4 regions of the Kitasatospora sp. NPDC096147 genome follow, and region 2 is predicted to be linked to each of the others. Evidence: riboswitches for the same ligand, from Rfam matches in the RefSeq annotation. Region 2 holds a riboswitch; each other region holds the start of a gene.
What was found. A riboswitch is a leader RNA that binds a small molecule or an ion and turns the genes downstream of it on or off. The one in region 2 is predicted to bind cyclic di-AMP.
Positions count from the first base shown of each region.

Region 1 (4,901 bases), on a different contig from region 2:
TGCTCGGTGAGCTCGTCCTGGTTCACGCCCAGCTTCTCGGCGTCGACGATCTCGTCGAGCACGAACTGGGTCTTGATGCCCTTCTTGGCCTGCTCCTCGGTCTCCTTCTCGAAGTCCTCGACGGACTTGTCCTGGGTGGCGAGGTAGGTCTCGAGGGTGAGGCCCATCGGCTCGAGCTGGTGGTGCTCGAGGTTGTGCTTGCGGGTCTCGACCTCGTCCTTGAGGAGCTTCTCCGGGTACTCCATCTCGACCAGCTTCAGCAGCTCGTCGAGCACCCGCTCCTGGGCCTGGGTGGCCTGGTCGAACTCACGCATGCGCTCCAGGCGCTTGCGGGAGTCGGCCTTCAGGTCCTCCAGGGTGTCGAACTCGCTCGCCAGCTGCGCGAACTCGTCGTCCAGCTCCGGGAGTTCCTTCTCCTGGACGGCGGTGACGGTGACGGTCACCTCGGAGCTCTTGCCGGCCTGGGTGCCGCCCTTGAGCTCGGTGGTGAAGGTCTTGGTCTCGCCGGCCGAGAGGCCGACGACGGCCTCGTCGATGCCGTCCAGCAGACGGCCCGAGCCGATCTCGTAGCTGACGCCGGTGGCGGTGCCGTCCTCCGGCACCTCACCGTCGACCTTGGCCTCCAGGTCGACGACCACGACGTCGCCCTCGGCGGCGGCGCGCTCGACGTCCTTGACCGACGAGAAGCGCTCGCGCAGCTGCTCCAGGGACTTCTCCACGTCGGCGTCCTCGACCACGATCGGGTCGACGGTCACCTCGATGCCGGCGAAGTCGGGCAGGGTGATCTCCGGACGGACGTCGACCTCGGCGACGAAGGTGAGGTCACCGCCGTCGGCCAGGTTCTCGACACCCTGGATGTCGGTGATCTCGGGCTGACCGAGGACCTCGATCTTGCCCTCGTCGACGGCCTGGGTGTAGAAGCGCGGCAGCGCGTCGTTGACGGCCTCCTCCAGCACCGCGGCACGACCGAAGCGCTGGTCGATCACCTTGGCGGGAATCTTGCCCTTGCGGAAGCCCGGGACCGAGACCTGCGAGTTGATCTTCTTGTAGGCCGCGTCGAGGCTCGGCTTGAGCTCCTCGAAAGGCACCTCGACGGTGAGTCGAACCCGGGTCGGGTTCAGAGTCTCGACGGCGCTCTTCACGGTTGGGTCTCCTATGGGCTTGCGGTCAGGTTGTCTCCGCCGTTGCCGGCCGGCGGGCCGGGCGCGGTGCGGCGAGACGGGCGATGGGCGGTTGGAGCTGCATCTCCCGTACAAGGGGGTGGACGGTGAGCTTGACTCCTCGCCCTCGGGCGGTTGACCTGCACGGATCTGCGCAGGGACTACCGCCAGCCGCCCATCCTACCGGTAGCACGAAAGGCGGACGCCAGGGTGCTGCCACACGGATGACGGGGGCCCGCGCCAGGCCCTCCGGACGGCCCCGGTACGCCAACAGGGCCCCGCCTTCGGACGAGACCCTGCCGCACTGTCGGGGTGGCCGGATTCGAACCGACGGCCTTCCGCTCCCAAAGCGGACGCGCTACCAAACTGCGCCACACCCCGTGGTGCCGAGAGGAAGCGTACACGGCACCCCCCACCCCCCACGGCCGTTCACCCGGGCGGCCGTTGACCCCTGCGCCCGGCGGCACCGACGTGCCGAACCGTCAAAGCGGTGTGCGAGCAGCCGATCCGACCAGGTACGCTGACCCTGTCCTCGCGACCGCAGCACGCGGCCACGGGGCGTCCTGTGCGGGTGTAGCTCAATGGTAGAGCCCCAGTCTTCCAAACTGGTCACGCGAGTTCGATTCTCGTCACCCGCTCCACAGAAGGCTCCGGCCCCCGGTCAGTGACCGGGGGCCGGAGCCTTTTGACGTGGTGTCGGTCTCGTCAGAGGTTGACGCCGTGGGCGCGCAGGTAGGAGACCGGGTCGATGTCGGAGCCGTAGGAGGCGCCGGTGCGGATCTCGAAGTGCAGGTGCGGGCCGGTCACGTTGCCGGTGGCACCGGAGAGGCCGATCTGCTGACCGGCCGAGACGGTCTGGCCGGCCGAGACGCCGATCGAGGAGAGGTGGGCGTACTCGGAGTACTTGCCGTCCGCGTGGCGGATGACGACCTCGTTGCCGTAGGCGCCGCCGTTGCCGGCCTTGACCACGGTGCCGGAGGTGACGGCCTTCACGCTGGTGCCGGTGGAGGCGCGGAAGTCCACACCGGTGTGGTAGCCGCTGGACCAGGAGGAGCCGGAGGCGTGGTACGCGGTGGAGGTGCCACCGGAGACCGGGGCCACGTAGCCGCCGGAGGCGACGGTGGTGGAGGTCTCGGCCTTGGGCGCGGCGGCCTTCGGCGTGGTGGCCTTCGGGGCGGCGGCGGCCTTGGGGGCCTCGGCCTTCGGCGCGGCGGCCTTGGGAGCCTCGGCCTTGGGGGTGGCGGCCTTCGGGGCCGGGGTGGAGGCCTTGGAGCGGGACGCCTTGGTGGTGTCCTCGCTCTTGGACTGCTGCGGGGCCGGGGCCTGGGCCGGCGCCGGGGCGGCGACGGCGGCCTTGCCGGCCAGCGAGAGGTTCTGGCCCGGGAAGATCAGGTTCGGGTTGCCGCCGATGACGGTCCGGTTGTCCTGGTAGAGCTTCTCCCAGCCACCCTCGACCTGCTGGGCGTTGGCGATCTTCGAGAGGGTGTCCCCGCTGACCACCTGGTACGCCTTGGCCTCGGCGGCCGGAGCGGCGGCCGGGGCGGAAGCCTGCACGGCGGCCGGGGCGGCCTGCGGGGCGACGGCGACGGCGGCCTCGGGGGCGGCGGCCGGGGTGTGGTTCTGGTGCGCGCTGGCGGCGCTGACCGGGACCGCGAAGGCGGCGCCGACCACACCGGTGGCGACCGCGATGCGGGTCAGACGGGACAGCTGGACGCGACGGTGCTTGCCCTTGACGGACATGGGGCTGGTCCTCTCCGACGCCTGTGAGGTGAGCTGTCGGGTTCGGGCTGGAGATGCCCGGCCGCTGGCGCGGCTTCACCCCTAGCCGGACCGGTGTGACCGGTACGGCGACTTACCTGTGGGTCCCCCACTCCTGCCATGGCGGTGCTGGTTCGAGGCTCCGGGTGGTGGCAGGACTCGGCGTTCCACCCGGTGGGCCCGTCCGGTCGATCCGCCGGACTGGATCCGCAGCTAAGCCCATCGCCCCCGACGCTGGCAAGCCCGAGTTGAACGATCAACGAGCACCCGGCGGGACCAAAGTCACTCGGAGGTCGGGACTTCCGCCTCCGGCGCCCATGATCGCTGACCCTGGGCCGATGCTACGCACACGTAGGGTGTCGAAAACCACCGTCCGGATACGGCTCCGTGCGCTCCGTCGGCAGGCGCCGTGACACCGGTCACGCCGGGCCGATACGCTCGCCGTTCGAGGTTCCCGTTCGAGAACAGAGCGCCGCCCACCGGGGTGGCTGCGAGGAGATCCGCCCGTGCCCCACGAGGAGCGGCTGGCCGTCATACGGCGCGGAGTGGTCCGCGAGATGGCCCGGTTGGGCCTGGAGTTCGCGGTGGACGGCGCGGTGGTCCGGGGGCCCGGCACCACCGCCGTGGCGGTCCGCGAGCACGCCGAGCGGGGCACCACCGGCCACGTGGACCTCGGCTACGTGCTCCAGCTCGGCCGGGGCGACGGCCCGGTGGTCTGGGACTGCGCGGCCGGCTTCGGCGGCGACGACACCGAGCAGCTCGACAACGCGGTGATGATCTGGGCCGGCACCACCGCCACCGCCGTGCTCCAACTGCTCTCCGGTGAGCAGGCGTTCAGCACGCCCGAGTTCCCCGGCTGGCGGGTGGTGCAGAGCCCGGCGGCCACCTTCGGCACCGGCTCGGAGCTGCTGGCCGACTGGCTGGCCGGGCAGCACTCCTCGCCCGCCCTGGCCGCCGCCGTGCTGCCGGAGCTGACCCCGGGTCAGGTGAACGGCGTGAAGCTGTTCTTCGGCGGCAAGGCCGGCCACGACGTGGCCGAGGTGCGGGTGAACGGCCGGGTGAGCAGCGCGGCCTCGGCGGCGCTGCGCGCGCAGGACTGGCCGCGCGGCGAACGGCTCTGCTGGGCGCGGCTGTTCCTGGTGTTCGCGCCGGAGCCCGAGGCGCTGCCGGAGCGCGTGACGGCCCCCGCACCACGGCGCGGCCGGTTGGCGCGCTGGTGGCGGCGACGGCGCTGACCCGCTGGCGGGCGGGTCCGCGACCGGTCGGAACGGCTCGGCGCGGGACGGCAGGGCGCGCGACCGCTCGGCGCCGGACCGCTCGGAGCGGGACGGCTCAGCCGGCGACCGAGGAGATGGTCTTGGCGAGCTGGCTGAGGAACTCCTGGATCGGGCCGGCAGCCGTGGACTGGCTCAGCATGAAGCCGAACAGTGCCGCGATGATGGCGTGACTGGTCTTCAACTGCTTGTTGCGGATGAAGATCACGCAGATGATGCCGAACAGGACCAGGGCTGAGACGGAGAAGGCCACCCGGACTCACTTCCTCTTTCTACGTAGCGAGTTTCGTGGCGGGCCCAATCCCCCGAGCAATCCCCCGGACCCCCCGAGAACCGACCGTCCCACCCGGACTCAGTGTGGTCGTTCGTGCGGACTGCGTAAAGGACTTGCCGGAAGCAGGCCCCGAAGATCCTGCGATGTGAGACGAATTTCCGCCGACCGAGACGATAGCGGAGCGGGCCTGACGGTCCGTCGCCAGGGCGGCCCCAACTGGCAGTTGACCGCTCCGGCCGGTCCTAGATCCACTTCCCGGACTATGCCGCAGGAATGGCCGAAGATCGGCGTTGGGACTTGACACCTCCGGGCCCCGGTTCGGGCCCCGGCTCCGGTGCCCGTCCCACCGTCGGGGCGCGGCACCGGGTGCCACCCGACGGGGCGTCAGGCGCGCCAGAGCAGCAGCACCGCGCGGTCGTCGTTGACGTCCTTGGC
Region 1 covers NZ_JBIWFX010000003.1:727,922-732,822, forward strand. The annotation lists gene tig (trigger factor) at 1-1,142, opposite strand, end outside; tRNA gene ACIRBX_RS13955 (tRNA-Pro) at 1,468-1,541, opposite strand; tRNA gene ACIRBX_RS13960 (tRNA-Gly) at 1,728-1,801, shown strand; gene ACIRBX_RS13965 (peptidoglycan DD-metalloendopeptidase family protein) at 1,866-2,900, opposite strand; cyclic di-AMP (ydaO/yuaA leader) riboswitch at 2,906-3,057, opposite strand; gene ACIRBX_RS13970 (DUF6348 family protein) at 3,425-4,153, shown strand; gene ACIRBX_RS13975 (hypothetical protein) at 4,251-4,445, opposite strand; gene ACIRBX_RS13980 (PP2C family protein-serine/threonine phosphatase) at 4,851-4,901, opposite strand, start outside.
Region 1: another riboswitch for cyclic di-AMP. It lies ahead of ACIRBX_RS13965 (peptidoglycan DD-metalloendopeptidase family protein); the one in region 2 lies ahead of ACIRBX_RS37385 (transglycosylase family protein).

Region 2 (4,901 bases):
GGGACCACGCGGTCCCGGGCCCTTCCGCACGCCTGCCGCCCCGTCGCGGGGCACGGCGAGGGGCACGGGGCCGGGTGCACGTTGTGCGGGCAGGAGGCCGACGGTGGGCCCGGGAGCCGACGGTCCGTCAGCCGACCGCCCCGTCGCGGGGCACGGCGAGGGAGCCGGGGCCGGGTGTACGTCGTGCGGGCAGGAGGCCGACGCTGGGCGCGGGAGCGGACGGCCCGTCAGCCGACCGCCGCGTCGCGGGGGCAAGGCCCTGGAGTGCTGCGGCTGCCGGACGGACCGGCGTCGCCCCGAACGGTGGCTCGGACGTACCGGCCCCGTGGTCGCCGTGCCGCTCGGCTGCGACGGCCCGAACCGGCACACCGGTGCCGCCGGCCCGGAGCCGCGCTCCTCGTCCACGCCGCCTGGGCACCCGCTACCGCCTCCGGCGTTGTCGGTCCCGCGCGCGGCGACGCCACCGACCGGCGGCTCCACCCGCCCGATGCCCGTGGCCGGGTCGACAGCCACCGGGCTGAGGCGCCGACCCGTGCCGCCCGGCCCCGCCGAGCGGGCGCCGCCGGAGCACGCGCCCTCCTTGCCCGGCATCGGGCAGGGGGCCTTCGCCGGCTTCTCGTCGGTCGCCGATGTTCGCATGGACTCTCCCCCAGCCTCCGGCCGGGGGTGGCCCCTGCCCTGCCTTCGGCATCCCAGCCTCCGGCCGGGGGTGGCCCCCGCCCCGCCTTCGGCATCCCAGCCTCCGGCCGGGAGGTGCCCCGGCGCCGCCGAGCCACGCGCGCTCCTTGCCCGCCAACGGGTAGGTAGGGACCCTTCAACGACGCCCGCCCAAGCGGCCGGCGGAGCCGCACGGTGTCACAGCCGCCCCCATCAAGGAGACAGCCCCTAGCCCTCCTGGACGGCGGTGTCCGGCTTCACCAGCCGACTCTCGTCGGCGGCATCGCCGGTCCGTGCCTCGGTGCGGCGGCTGCGCGCGAGGTAGTCACGGAGGATCAGTTCGACGGCGTCCTGCGGGTTCCGGGTGCCGGCGAGGAGCATCAGCTCGATCGCGAAGTCGGCTTCCAGGGAGACGGTGACCTTGGCCATGGCGGCAGGATACGGCGCTGCCCCCGGAGCCGACCAGAGCTCCGGGGGCAGCGCTTCACACCGTCGTCAGACGCGGCCCGCGAAGTCGGGGGCCCAGTTGGCGATGGTCTCGGTCTTCACGCCGGCGCGGGGGTTGGCCGCCTCGACGTACTTGCCGCCGCCCAGGTAGATGGCGACGTGGTAGACGCCGGAGTTCGCGCCGTTGTTGGACCAGAACAGCAGGTCGCCCGCCTGGAGGTTGTCCAGCGAAACCCGGGTGGCCGCGTCCGCCTGGTCGTTGGCGACCCGCGGCAGCGAGACGCCGGCCTGGCGGAAGGCGGCCTGGGTCAGGCCGGAGCAGTCCCAGCCGCCGTTGCTGCTGCCGCCGTAGACGTACGCCTGGCCGACCTTGGAGAGCGCGAAGTTGATCGCGGCGGCCTTGGAACCGGTGGCCACGGTGGTGGTCTCGGTGGCGGCCTTCTTCGCCTTGGTGGTGGCGGAGGTGCCCGTGGCGGCGCCGTTCCCGGTGCTCTTCGAGGACGAACCCGACTGCGGCGCGGCCGGCTTGGGGGCCGGGGCGGCCACCGCGACCGTGCCCAGGGTGAGCTGCTGGCCCGGGTAGATCACGTGCGGGCCCTCGGGGAGCTGGGCCTTGTTGAGCTCGTAGAGCTTCTCCCAGCCGCCCTCGACGTTCTGGTCGCGGGCGATGGTGGAGAGCCAGTCGCCGGCCACCACGGTGTAGCTCTTGGCAGCGGCGGTCTGCGCGGTCTGCGCGGTCTGCTCGGCGGCCTTGGGGGCGGCGGCCTGCGGGGCCGCCTTCGGGGTCTCGGCCTTGGCGGCGGAGGTGTCGACCTGGGCGGGGGCGCCGCCCTTGGTCAGGCCCGCCTGGACCGAGCAGACCGGCCAGGCACCGGGGCCCTGGACCGCGAGCACCTTCTCGGCGATCGCGATCTGCTGGGCCTTGGTGGCCTGGTTCGCCTGCGGCGCGTACTGCTTGCCGCCGAACTCGGCCCAGGTGCTGGAGGTGAACTGCAGGCCGCCGTAGAAGCCGTTGCCGGTGTTGATCGACCAGTCGTTGGTCGACTCGCAGGCGGCGACCTTGTCCCAGGTGGAGACGGAGGCGGCCGAGGCGGTGCCGGCGGTGAGGGTCGGGATGGTGAGGCCGATGCCCACGACGCCGGTGGCGGCGATGAGTCGGCGGGCACGCTTGGAAGTGGTGCTGGACAGCACGAAGACGCGTTCCTCTCCCACGCCTGCGAGGTGAGCTGTCGGATTCGGGCTGGAGTTGCCCGGCCGTGCCTGAGCACGGCTTCACCCCAAGCCTGAGAACGGTCATGTGTGACCGGTACCAGGCGACTTACCTGTGGTTCCCCCGCCCCTGCCGCGGTGCTGATGAGCTGCCGACCCGTCCGGCGGCAGGATTCGGCGTTCCGGAGGGGCTGGGTCCGTGTGGTCACGAACAGGGCGTCACGTTAGGCAGAGTTAAGTTGAAACCGCAAACCCCTGTGACGCTGATCATGGTTTCTTTACCGACTCTTCATGAATCGGAAGCTGTCGATCCGGATGTCGATTCCGATCGATTCTGTTCAAATTCCTTGCGGCTCAAGGGATTTGCCTATGCTTCGGGTCATGCGGCACGCGAGAGGGCCCCAGCCGGGCCCGTCGGACAACGGATCGGCAAGGGTCAGTCGCCGGAAGCTCCTCATCGGCCTGGCGATCGGCACCGCCCTCGCGGCGGTCGGCGTGGAGGAGGTGATCCGGCGCAGCGGCAGTGGTCCTGACGTCCTCTCGGGAGCCCAGCCTCCGCCGCCGCCCGATCATTCGCATGCGCACGGTGGTTCTCCCAGTGCCTCTGACAGTCCGTCCGCCGAGTCCTCCGTCTCCCCGTCGGCCTCCCCGTCGACCGCCGCCACCTCCGGCGAGCCGGTGCCCGGGGTCGCCCCCTCGACCGCCGCGCCGGTGCGCCCGCGCGCCTGGTCCGACCAGGCGGGCTGGAGCGGCGGGGCCGCGCCCGGCCCGGGTGCGGCGGTGCGGATCACCGACCACGTGCTGCTGGACCGGGACGTGACGGTGGGTTCGCTGCTGGTCGAAGCGTCAGGTTCGCTCACCTTTGCCCCGGATCGTCCCGTTTCGCTCACCGCCAACGGCAACGTCGAGGTCCGGGGCGCGCTCACCCTCGCCCCGCAGGGGGCCGCCACCGTCCACGCGGTGCGCTTCCCGAGCGTCAACGAGGGCCGCTTCCAGGGCGGCGGGATGGGTCTGGTGGAGAGCGACACCGGCCTCTGGGTCACTGGCTCCGGCCGGCTCAAGCTGGCCGGCTCGGGCCGGACGGCCTGGGTCCGCGCGGCCGGCGCGCTGAAGGCCGGCGACACCAGCATCAAGCTGGCCGCAGCCCCGGCCGGCTGGCAGGTCGGCGACGAGCTCGCCGTCACCCCGACCGGCGCCCCCGACGCCGACGGCTTCTCCGAGCACTACGACTACCGCACCGTCACCGCCGTCAGCGGAGCCACCGTCAGCCTGGACGGCCCGCTGAAGTACGCCCACCCCAAGGTCACCGCGGGCGGCGGGGTCAGCGTCGGCGCCGAGGTGCTCAACCTGACCCGCAACGTCCGGATCGAGGGCACCGAGAAGGGCCGGGCCCACGTCCACATCACCAGCAACCAGCGCGCCGAGGTCCGGTACGCCGCGCTGCGCTGGCTCGGCCCGCGCAGCGCCGGCAAGGAGAAGTGGGCCGGCAAGCCCGTCACCGAGCCGGTGCTCGGCCGGTACGGGCTGCACTTCCACATGCTCGGCGACACCACCCGGGGCACCGTGGTGGAGGGCGTGGTGGTCCGGGACACCGGCAGCCACGCCTTCGTGCCGCACAACTGCCACGGCATCACCTTCCGCTCCTGCATCGCCCACCAGACCCTGGAGGACGCCTACTGGTGGGACGGCCCGCTGGACACCCGCACCCCGCAGGGCCCCTCGCACGACATCACCTACGACAGCTGCGTGGCCTCCCGCACCCAGTTCGACCCCAACCCGCGCGGTTACCGGCTGACCGGTTTCAGCCTCGGCGCGGGCAAGGGCGGGATCGCCCGGGACTGCGTCGCGGTCGGCGTCCAAGGGGCCAACGGGGCGTCGGGCTACGAGTGGCCGGAGACCAGCGAGGGGGTGTGGACCTTCGAGCGCTGCCTGGCCCACAACAACCTGGAGAACGGCATCTTCGTCTGGCTGAACGCCGAATTCCACCACACCGTCGGCCAGTTCGTCGCCTACCACAACGGCGGATGGGGCATCGAGCACGGCGCCTACCTGAACGACTTCGAGTACAACTCCACTGTGCTGTACGGCAACGCGGCCGGGGGAGTGGCCATCCATGCGCTCGGCCGGGACAAGGGCACCGTCTTCGACGGCCTGCTGATCGACGCCGCCGGGCAGTCCGACTACGCGGTCTCCACCGCCCTGCACCAACTCCCGGGCGAGACGGTGCAGGTGACGCGGAGCAAGCTGACGGGCTATCGGAAGGCCGGGGTCGCGCTGCGCGCGGTGGACGGCGGGGCGCCGGAGGACATCGCCGTCCTGGACTGCGAGTTCAGCGGCGAGGCGCTCTGGCTGGACCCGAAGCTGCCCACCCCGAAGCGCGTGGTGCTGCGCAGGGCGGGCGGCGAGGCGCAGGAGATCCACCTGTCGGGCGCGTCCACCCCGGCCCCCGGGCTCGCCGCGCCGCGCGCGGTGGTCACGCCCCGGATCGGCCTGCGGGACGTGGCACCGGTCAGCTGAGTCCTCGTCCGGTTCCGTTCGTTCACGGAGACGGAGACGCGCCAGGGCCCCGTACGGTTGCACACCGTACG
Region 2 covers NZ_JBIWFX010000024.1:27,390-32,290, reverse strand. The annotation lists gene ACIRBX_RS37390 (hypothetical protein) at 886-1,086, opposite strand; gene ACIRBX_RS37385 (transglycosylase family protein) at 1,153-2,316, opposite strand; cyclic di-AMP (ydaO/yuaA leader) riboswitch at 2,303-2,503, opposite strand; gene ACIRBX_RS37380 (hypothetical protein) at 2,695-4,830, shown strand.

Region 3 (4,901 bases), on a different contig from region 2:
CCGGCTCCGGCCACGTCCGATCCCGACCGGTGTCGGTGTCGGGCGCGGTCCCATCGGGCCGGGTGCGGTCCGGCCGGGGTCGGGCGCGGTCCGGCCGGGGTCGGCCTCAGTCGTGGTCGGGGTCGGGCCCACCAGCCTGGGCCGCCATCAGCTGGAAGACCGTCAGCTCCGGCTCCACGCCCACGGTGCGGAACAGCCGGGGCGCGGCGGCCAGCTTCGGATCCGCCCGGACGGCCTCCAGGGCGGCCCGGTCCCGCCACAGGCTCTGCACCCGCCAGCGGCCGTCCGGCCCACGGAGCAGCTCCGTCCTGATCAGCCCGGCCGGCAGCGGCTCGGCCACCAACTCCCGGTAGGACGTCACCAGTTCGGCCTCACGATCCGGCCCGACCACTCCGGAGACCTCACTCAACACCCGCACGGACACCCTCCTCACTTCCACCTGCCTGGCATCCTCCGCCGATACAGTCTGCACAGAGAGTGACCACGCGGGCGAACGGAGTGGACCATGGGTGGACGGAAGCTGACCGCCGTGCTGGCCGGTGCGGCGGCGCTGGTGCTGGGGGTGACCGTCCCGGCGAGCGCGGCACCCTCGCGCTCCGACCTGGAGGTGGTCCGACTCGACCCGGAGGCGGCGCCGCCCGGCGGGACCACCACCGTGCACGGCTTCGTCGCCAACCTCGGCCCGGACCGGACCGGCTCCCCGTTCACGGTGCTGCTGACGGTGCCGAACGGCTTCACCTTCCGCGGCCCGTACTTCCCGACCGACTGCCTCGCCCTGGCGGGCGGCCACACGCTGACCTGTACCTTCGGGGCCGGCCTGCCCCGGTACCGGACCGCCACGGTGCTGGCCCCCGTCCAGGTGGACGGCGGCCTGCCCCCCGGCACCAAGGCCGAGGGGCAGGTCACGGTGGTCAGCCCGGACGACACGAACCCCGCGAACAACTCCACCCCGTTCACGCTGTCCGTGAGCTGACTCAGCGGTAGACCCGGACCCAGTCCGCCGAGAAGCCGATCGGCGCGGTGCCGATCGGCCCGGGGTGGTACTTCCCGGCGCCCACCGAGAGGTTGAGGATCAGGTAGGCGGACCAGTCGGCGCCGACGCCGGCCCCGTCCGAGAAGACCTTGGTGCCGTTCACGTACCAGTCGACGGAGTCCGCGCCGTAGTACGTGCCGATGGTGACCCAGCGGTCGTGGCCGACGGCGGCCACGTCGGTGTGGTAGCGCTGGGCCGGGTTCACGTGGTTGGTCAGCTCCAGCAGGCCCGGGTTGTCCGGGTGGTACTCGAAACTGTCGATCTCGCCGTTGCCGTCCTTCCAGGTCCACAGGGCCGGCCAGGCCCCGGGGGTGGCGGGCAGCTTGACCCGGGTCTCGGCGTAGTCGCCCGTCCGGACCTGGAAGCCCTCCCCGGAGTACTCGGTGGTGAGCAGGCCGGTGTCCCAGGCCCGCTTGCCGTTCTCCAGGGTGTGCGCGGAGGGCGTGGCGGTGAAGGTGGCGACCCCGTCGGCCACCGAGACGCCGGACGGGCTCAGCCAGTCGAGCTTGTTGTCGTCCGGGTTGTGGGTGCCGTAACGGTAGCTGCTACTCCGGTCGTTGACCCACTTGGCGCCGAGCGCCGGCGGGGCGTCGAACTCCTCCGACCAGGTCAGCGCCTTGCCCGGCACGGGCGAATCACCGGGCTCGGGGGTCGGCTTCGGGTTCGGGGTCGGAGTCGGGGTCACCGAGCCTGCGCTGACCGTGAGTTGACGGGACGGCAGGTTGTGCCAGCCGCCGTTCTGGTCCTGCCAGAAGCCGAACTGGGTGTAGGTGCCGGCCGGCAGCGCCCGGGCCCCGCTGGTGAAGGTCACCCCGCCGGGGCAGATCCGGACGTTGCCCGCGTTGCCGGGGAAGTCGAGGTTGGCCCCGGCCGCGTCCCGGACGCCGATGCCGACGGTCTTCGCGGTGAAGCAGCGGGCGGAGTGCACGGTGAGGGCGGCCGTGCCGGGTACGTCGGCGGTCATCGAGCTCGGGGTCAGCCGGTCCTGGGTGACGGTGGTGGCGGCCTCGGCCGGGCCCGCCAGCGGGACGGCGGCGACCAGTGGGAGGGCGACCAGCGCGGCAGCGCCGAGGCGTGCCGGGGTGACGGTTGTGCGCATGGGCAGGAGTCCTCTTTCGACGCCTGCGAGGTGAGCTGTCGGGTTCGGGCATGAGGGAACGCCCGGCCGCTGAAGCGGCTTCACCCCGAGTGCCCCGGCGTCGGACGAGCGAGCAGGGGTCACGTACTGACCTGGTTCCCCCGCTCCTGCCCGTACTCGGTGTGGTCGAGTGACCGTCGGCGGGCAGGCAGGACTCGGCGCCCCGCGACGGCGTCCGCCGGTACGCGGACTGCTCCGTGCAGGCTAGGCAGGTGCCGGGCCGAGCGACAAGGAGAGTTCCCTCACACCGGCCCGCCGGGCCCGGGGGCCGGCCGCCGGGAGGACGGCGGCCGGGAGGACGGGGAGGGATCAGAAGGCGATGTCGATCTCCTCGCCGTCCTGGCCCAGGGCGGTGGTCCGGCGCACCGGGCCGGAGGAGGGGGTCCCGACGATCAGCCACTCCGGATCGTGCATCAGCTCACCCCGGTCCCCCTGCCAGGTCACCGTCAGCCGGTCGCCGGCGACGGTGTCCACCGGCATGCCGCTCGGCTCGAATTCCACCGTGCACTCCGGGCCGCCGGTCACCACGGTGAAGGTGACCGGCGTGATCCCGCCGTCCGGCGAGTCGCGGAACACGCGCTCGTCGTCCGGGCTGTCCCAGCGCCAGTACCGGACCGGCCGGTCCGGCTCCGGCGAGACGATCACCAACTGCCCCGGTTCGTGACGCACTTCCCCGCCGTCGGCCGTCCACTCGACGGTGAGCGCACCCTCCCCCGGGCCGAGCCGGACGGTCGGACCGTCCGGCTCGAACCGGACCGGCAGCGGGTGGTCGGAGCTGCAGACGATGAACCTCATGGTGCTCCCCCGGGGGCGACGGTGGTACCGCCCCAGTCTTCCAGGGCCGCGCGGACACAGGTCCGGCACTTCCGTCGCGTGCCGGTGACCGGGCCGTCACCTGGATTCACAGGTGGTTGACCACCGGTGAAGTGTTCCCGCTTCGCTTCCTCCGGGACCTGACAAGCCATCAGGCTGGAGCCATGCGAATCACTCGACGCGCGTTGAAGACCCGGGCCGCCGCCGCGGTGGCCGTCGGCCTGCTCACCCTCGCCCCCACCGCCGTGTTCGCCACCGACGCCTCCGCCGCCGTCAGCGGGAGCATCTGCCTCTCCGCGCTCCCGCCGGAGGGCCGCACCACCATCCAGCTGATCGACCGGGGCGGACCGTTCCCGTACAGCCAGGACGGCATCGTCTTCCAGAACCGGGAGGGCGTGCTCCCCCAGCAGTCCACCGGCTACTACCACGAGTACACCGTGAAGACCCCGGGCTCCTCGACCCGCGGCGCCCGGCGCATCGTCACCGGCAAGGTCTACCACGAGGACTACTACACCGCCGACCACTACGCGACCTTCCGCAAGGTCAACTTCAGCTGCTGACAGAGCAGTTGCCCACCAGGCCGCCCGCCCCGCTTCCCCGGGGGCGGGCGGCCCCACGCGTCACCGGGCCGGCCGCCCCGGCCGCTGACTGAGCCCCATCATGCCGAACGCGGCTGCCAGGAGGACGGAGCCGAGCCCCACCAGCGTCGAACGGAAGCCGAAGTCCGCGACCAGCAGACCGAAGAGCACCTGCCACCCCAGCGCGAGCGCCGCCACCACCTGCGCCCATCCGTGCAGCCGGGGCCGGCGAACGTACCTCCGGTTCAGCGGGAGCATCCACCCCCGGGCCAGGGTCGCGACACCCGATGCCAGCAAGAACACCGCCATCGCCAGGACGGGTACGGCGAGCCAGACCCTCAGCACCATCCACCCCCACGCGCCGGCCAGGCGCCGGGCACAGGCGCGATCATGGCACCGCGCCCCGCACGCGTCCAGCGCGAACTCCCGGCCACCGGACCTGACGGCCGGTCTTTACGGCGGGTTCACGCCCGGATACCCTCCTGAAACATCTTGCGGCAACTTGCGCAAGACGGAGCGTCAACTCCGGTCGGTGGCGTGCGCCGCAGGGCCCCACCCCTGTGCCCCGCCGGAGCGGGCGGCTCCCTCCCCCACCCGTCAGGCATCCGAGGAGTCCCTCCGTGGACCGTGAAGTCGCACGCCACCACCGCCGAACGCGTCATCCGCTGGCCGCCGTCCTGGTGGTCGTCGCCGGGCTGCTGGCCACCCTGCTGCCCGCGCTCGCCGCGCACGCCGCCACCACCGCGACGGTGTACTACAAGCCCGCCACCACCTGGAGCGGTGCGTACCTGCACTGGGCGCCCGCCAACGGGAGTTGGACCACTCCGCCCGGTGTGGCCATGGCCCCGGCCTGCGCCGGCTGGTACCGCACGACCGTCGAGCTCGGCACCGCCACCACCCTCCAGGCCACCTTCACCAACGGCTCCGGCAGCTGGGACAGCCGGGGCGGCGCCAACTACCAACTGGGCGGCGGCGTCAGCGCCGTGACCGGCGGCACCGTCGGCACCACCGACCCGTGCGCGTCGGCCACCCCCACCTCCGCCACCGTCTTCTACTCCACGGCCGGCCGCAACTGGCCAGCCACGTACGTCCACTGGGCCCCGGCCGGCGGTGCCTGGACCACCGCGCCCGGCACCCTGATGACCGCGGCCTGCACCGGCTGGGTCAAGCAGACCCTCGCCCTCGGCCTCGCCACCAGCTGGCAGGCGGTCTTCACCAACGGCACCGGCACCTGGGACAACAGCGGCGGCGCCAACTACCAGCTGGGCACCGGCTCGATCACGGTCAAGGACGGGGTGGTGGCCCACTCCGACCCCTGCGGCAGCACCACCCCGGACCC
Region 3 covers NZ_JBIWFX010000004.1:343,689-348,589, reverse strand. The annotation lists gene ACIRBX_RS15780 (antibiotic biosynthesis monooxygenase family protein) at 107-418, opposite strand; gene ACIRBX_RS15775 (hypothetical protein) at 506-973, shown strand; gene ACIRBX_RS15770 (hypothetical protein) at 975-2,132, opposite strand; cyclic di-AMP (ydaO/yuaA leader) riboswitch at 2,139-2,304, opposite strand; gene ACIRBX_RS15765 (hypothetical protein) at 2,481-2,966, opposite strand; gene ACIRBX_RS15760 (ribonuclease domain-containing protein) at 3,149-3,544, shown strand; gene ACIRBX_RS15755 (hypothetical protein) at 3,605-3,910, opposite strand; gene ACIRBX_RS15750 (carbohydrate binding domain-containing protein) at 4,183-4,901, shown strand, end outside.
Region 3: another riboswitch for cyclic di-AMP. It lies ahead of ACIRBX_RS15770 (hypothetical protein); the one in region 2 lies ahead of ACIRBX_RS37385 (transglycosylase family protein).

Region 4 (4,901 bases), on a different contig from region 2:
GGTCAGGTCGAAGAGGCCGCAGTACTCGTCGAGCGGGCGGGAGGTGACCAAGGTGGTGCTCACCCGCTCATCGGAGCACGGCTCCCGGGGTGGCGCTCGGCGGGAACCGGGGGCCGGGGGCCGGGGCCGCGTCAGCGGCAGAGTGCCCGGATGGCGAGGCGGTTGACGTTGGTCAGGCCGCGGATCAGCGGCGGCGAGAGCAGCAGGAAGACCAGGCCGACCAGGCAGACGCCGATGATCTGCCAGTTGGAGGTCAGGTAGTACTCGTGGTGCACACCGGCGTCGGTGGTGAAGTCGTACAGCCGGTACCCCGGCCAGTCGGTGTAGCGGGCGAACACCCACTGGTAGGCCGGGAACGCCGCCAGCACCCAACCCACCGTCAGGGTGACCACCGGGAGCACGAACGCGACGATCGACCAGGGCAGCATCAGCACCTGGTACAGCGCCGCCCGCCAGCCCAGGCCGTCCGCCAGCCGGGCGGTGACGCCGCCCCAGACGCCGGGCCGGCTCCGCCGCACCGGCTGCGGGTCGCCGACCTCGGTGTGCAGCAGGGTGCGGGCGCGGTGCCGCTCCAGCGCGGCGAAGCCCCGGCCGAAGGAGGTCAGGGCCGCCAGCACCGGCAGGCCCAGGACGGTGACCAGCAGACCGGCCCCGGCCGCGAACAGCGCCACCGTCACGGCGAAGCCGACCACCGCCAGTGGCAGCGCGGTGAGCAGGAAGCCCAGCTCCCGGTACGGCTCCGCGCTGATCGGTGCCCGCCACAAGCCCGGCCGGGCCGCGTCCCCCGACCGGTCGCCGTGGCGCACCGCCGCGTAGTGGTGGTGGGTCTGACTGGTCATCACCGGCTCCTCGTCCACTGCCTGCCCTCCTGGCTCGCCCTCCTACGATCCCAGCGGAGCCGGTCCCCCGGAATGAGGTCCCCCGGTGGACCGAAGGTAGGGCTGTCCCCACCCCCCGGCTGCCCTCGGCTGCCCGCAGGGCAGACAGGGGCGCGGGGAACTGCGCGAAACGGAAGACCACCACCCGACCGCCGGGTACGGACCCCCACCTGCACACGACCCGCCGCACCAACGGCAAGGGCGCGGGACGCGCGCCCTACCGCGCCAAGAGCACGTACCGCTCCGTGGCGCGGTCCAGGTGGAAGCCGGCCCGGAGGAGCAGCCGGGTGGAGGCGGTGTTGGCCGGGTCGACCCGGGCGGTCAGGCGGGTCAGGCCCAGGACCTCGAAGGCGAGGGCCCGCAGCAGGGCGACCACCTCGGTGCCGTGGCCACGGCCCCAGGTGTCGCGGCGCAGGGCGTAGCCGATGGCGGCGGCCCGGCCGGGCTCGACGGTGAGTGCGGCGGTGCCGATCGGCGGGGCGTGCTCGGGCGGGCCGTCGGCGAGGAGGGTGACGGCGAGGCGGTACTCGGTGCGGGGGCTCTCCTCGGCGAGGTCGAGGGCGAGGGCCAACTGGTCGGCGCAGGTGTCGAGGTCGGCCGGGCCGAAGTCCAGGTACCGGGCGGCGGCCGGGTCGCCGTGGACGGCGTGCAGCGCGGCGGCCTCCTCGGGGGTGCCGTGGTGTTCGCGCAGGGCGAGCCGGGGGCCGGTCAGCCGGACGGGCATCATGGGCCCGACCCTACGCGGGCGGTGCCGCAGCCTCCCGACGGTCCGTCACCGGATACCGTACGAGGGTGAACCACGAGGACCTGCTGCTCAGCCCCCGCACCCGCGCCGACGACCTGCTCGACTGGGCCGCCGCCGAGGGCCGGCCGCCGGTGCCCGAGCCGGCCGTGCGCACCGTGCTCGCCCTGCTGGAGCTGGGCGACGGCCGGATGCACGACGGTTTCCCGGAGTTGACCTCGGCGGTGCTGGAGCAGCTGCTCTACGAGCGGCTCTACCTCTACGTGCAGCCGGAGTCCGAGCCGGAGGCGTACGGCAGGGCGGTGGAGCTGCTGATCGACCACCAGCGGGCCACCAAGCGGCTGAACGCCAAGCGGCAGGAGAAGCTGCACGCCGAGGCGGAGTGGCAGGGCGAGCTGCTCTGCGGGCTGCTGCGCCAGCCGCACCTGGTGACCTGGCCCCGGCTGTACGCGCTGCTGCTGCGGGCGGACGGGGTGGACACGGCGGACGGGACGGCGGTGCGGGCCTGGCTGGACGGCTTCCGGGAGTTGACGGAGCAGCAGCGGGCCGAGGCGTTCGCGGGTCTGGACGGGCTGGACGAGGTGGACTCGGACGGCGGCTGGGGACCGACCCGGACCATCTCGGTCGGGATGGCCACCGACGGGGCCCGGATGCTGCTGGAGAACCGGCTGATGCAGCGCTCCTACCGGAACCTGGCGGGGCTGAACGCGCTCGGGCTGCCGATGCCGGAGGAGCTGTCCGGGGACTTCGACGCCTTCGAGGCGGCGGTGGCCGAGGAGGCGCTGCGGCTGTGCGGCGAGTGGACGGTGCCGGGGCTGGCGGCGCTGCTGGTGCACGAGTACCCGGACCTGGCGCCGGAGCCGGGGCACCAGGAGATCGACGAGTACCTGACGGCCCAGGGGTACCAGGCCGACGAGGAGTAGGACGCGGACCCGCCGCCCGGAGCGGCGACGGGTCCGACGGTGCGTCAGGGGTTGAGGCCGTGACCCCGGAGCCAGGTCAGCGGGTCGACCGGGGTGGCGCCGCCGGGGCGGACCTCCAGGTGGAGGTGGGCACCGGTGACGTTGCCGGTGGCGCCGACCTTGCCGAGCACGGTGCCGGGGGCGACCGGGCCGGAGGCGACGGTGATCGAGGAGAGGTGGCAGTACCAGACCTCGGTGCCGTCGGGCAGGGTCTGGATCACCCGGTAGCCGTAGGCGCCGGACCAGCCGGCCGAGCTGACGGTGCCTCCGCTGACGGCGGTCACCGGGGTGCCGGTGGCGGCGGCGAAGTCCAGGCCGGTGTGCAGGTGGGACCAGTACGAGCCGGACTGACCGTAGTGCGCGGTCAGGTGGTAGCCGCTGGTCGGCAGGGTGAACGCGCCGGCCCGCTCGGCCTTCTCGGCCTCCGCCTCGGCGGCGGCTTCGGCCTGCGCGGCGGCTTCGGCAGCGGCCTCGGCGGCAGCCAGCTCCCGGGCCTGGGCGGTGCGCCTGTCCTCGGCCTCCTGGGCGGCGGCCAGGCGGGCGGTCTCCTCGGCGGAGGTCCGCTGGCCGTCGGCCTGCTGCTGGATCCGGGCGGCGAGTGCCAGGCCCGGGTCGGCGGAGAGCGGGCGCTCGGCGGCGGCGCGGTCCTCCGGGGTGCCGTCCTCGGCCGGCTGGTCGGCGGCGGCCACCGCCGGCGGGGCGGCGGGAGCGGCGGCGGCCGGGGCGGCGGCGGCGAAGCCGGTGGCACCGAGCGAGGCGGCCATCGCGGTGACGCCGATCAGCGGGCCGGTGCCGCGGGACTGACGGGGCATCCGGTGCCGGGCGGCCTCCGGCGGCAGCGGGTGGTCGAGCAGCTGGGTGCTGCCACTGCCGTCGTGCCGGGGGTGTGCCGGGGTGTGCGTCGACGCCACGGAGGCGCGCTCCTTTCCTTCCTTCGCGCCTACCGGGTTAGCTGACGGGTTCGGAGCAGGAAGGTCTCCTACGACCGGGTGGGGCCCGGTCGATTCACCCCAAGGAACGTGGTTCCCCGGCTCCCGTGTCCGCCCGGTGGGGGCGAACGGTGGGATTAGGCGACGGCGCACGGTGCCGTTCGGGTACGGCGTTGCCGACCGCGCTGCGTTATCAAACGTTAATCCTAGGAGCCCATGATTCCAAGCGGCTTGAGTGGTGCAGTCCATCTCTTTCTGACGGACCGTGACCCGGGGCCGTCGGGCCGGTACTCAGCGTGCCGCACGGGCCACGGTTGAGCATCCGTACTCAGGTGCGGCGAAGGGGAGTTGGCCATCCTGGGGACATGACCGCAGCGACCCAGCCCCGGACCACCAACGCCTACTACGCCCAGGCCGTGCTCTCCTTCGCGCTGGCCTCCACCTCCCTCGCCATCGGGGTGATCTACCTGCCGGTGAACGCCTGGATGCGGGGGTTCCTGGCCGTCGGACTGCTCTGGGAGATCAGTTCCGCGTTCACCCTGGCCAAGGTGATCCGGGACCGCCAGGAGGAGGGGGAGATCACCACCCGGGTCGACCAGGCCCGGCTGGAGAAGCTCCTCGCCGAGCACGACCCGTTCCGGGTGGACACCCCCTGACCTCCCCCGAGCCCGCGACCTCCCCCGGCCCCGCCGGCCTGAGGAGCCGTCAGCCCTTGGCGCGCTTGGCGGCGAAGGTCTCGCCGGCCGAGGACCAGTTCTCGGCCGGGATCTCCTCGATGGCCACCCAGATGTTCTCCGGGCTCACCCCGGTGATCCGCGCGTAGGTGGCGGTGAGCTCGCGGGCGATCTCGGCCCGCTGCTCCTCGCTCCGGCCGGACAGCTGCTTCACGTTGATGAACGGCATGACGCCCCTTCCACGATCACGGACTGCTTCGGTCCGCACGCTAGCACCGCCGCACCGCTTGACGGCTAAGGCTATTAGCCTTAGCTTTTGAAGCATGGCGACCACGACGCACCCCGCGACCCGCTACCTCGACCTCCCCGGCGGCCGGCTGGCCTACGACGACACCCCGGGCACCGGCCTGCCGGTCGTGCTGCTTCCCGGCATGCTCGACTCCCGCACCGTCTACCGCCACCTGCGCCCGCTACTGGCCGCGGCCGGCCACCGGGTGATCACCCTGGACCTGCGCGGCTTCGGCGAGTCCTCGATCGGCTGGCCCGACCACTCCCCCGCCGCCCTGGCCGGTGACGTGCTCGCGCTGCTCGACCACCTCGGCATCGAGCGCGCCGCGCTGGCCGGGAACTCCTACACCGGGGCCACCGTGGTGAAGGCCGCCGCCGACGCCCCGGAGCGGATCGCCGGCATCGCCCTGATCGACGCCTTCGTGGAG
Region 4 covers NZ_JBIWFX010000002.1:20,965-25,865, forward strand. The annotation lists gene ACIRBX_RS05555 (class I SAM-dependent methyltransferase) at 1-63, opposite strand, end outside; gene ACIRBX_RS05560 (sensor domain-containing protein) at 132-839, opposite strand; gene ACIRBX_RS05565 (GNAT family N-acetyltransferase) at 1,096-1,605, opposite strand; gene ACIRBX_RS05570 (hypothetical protein) at 1,671-2,543, shown strand; gene ACIRBX_RS05575 (M23 family metallopeptidase) at 2,588-3,493, opposite strand; cyclic di-AMP (ydaO/yuaA leader) riboswitch at 3,506-3,665, opposite strand; gene ACIRBX_RS05580 (YiaA/YiaB family inner membrane protein) at 3,877-4,167, shown strand; gene ACIRBX_RS05585 (4-oxalocrotonate tautomerase family protein) at 4,217-4,414, opposite strand; gene ACIRBX_RS05590 (alpha/beta fold hydrolase) at 4,509-4,901, shown strand, end outside.
Region 4: another riboswitch for cyclic di-AMP. It lies ahead of ACIRBX_RS05575 (M23 family metallopeptidase); the one in region 2 lies ahead of ACIRBX_RS37385 (transglycosylase family protein).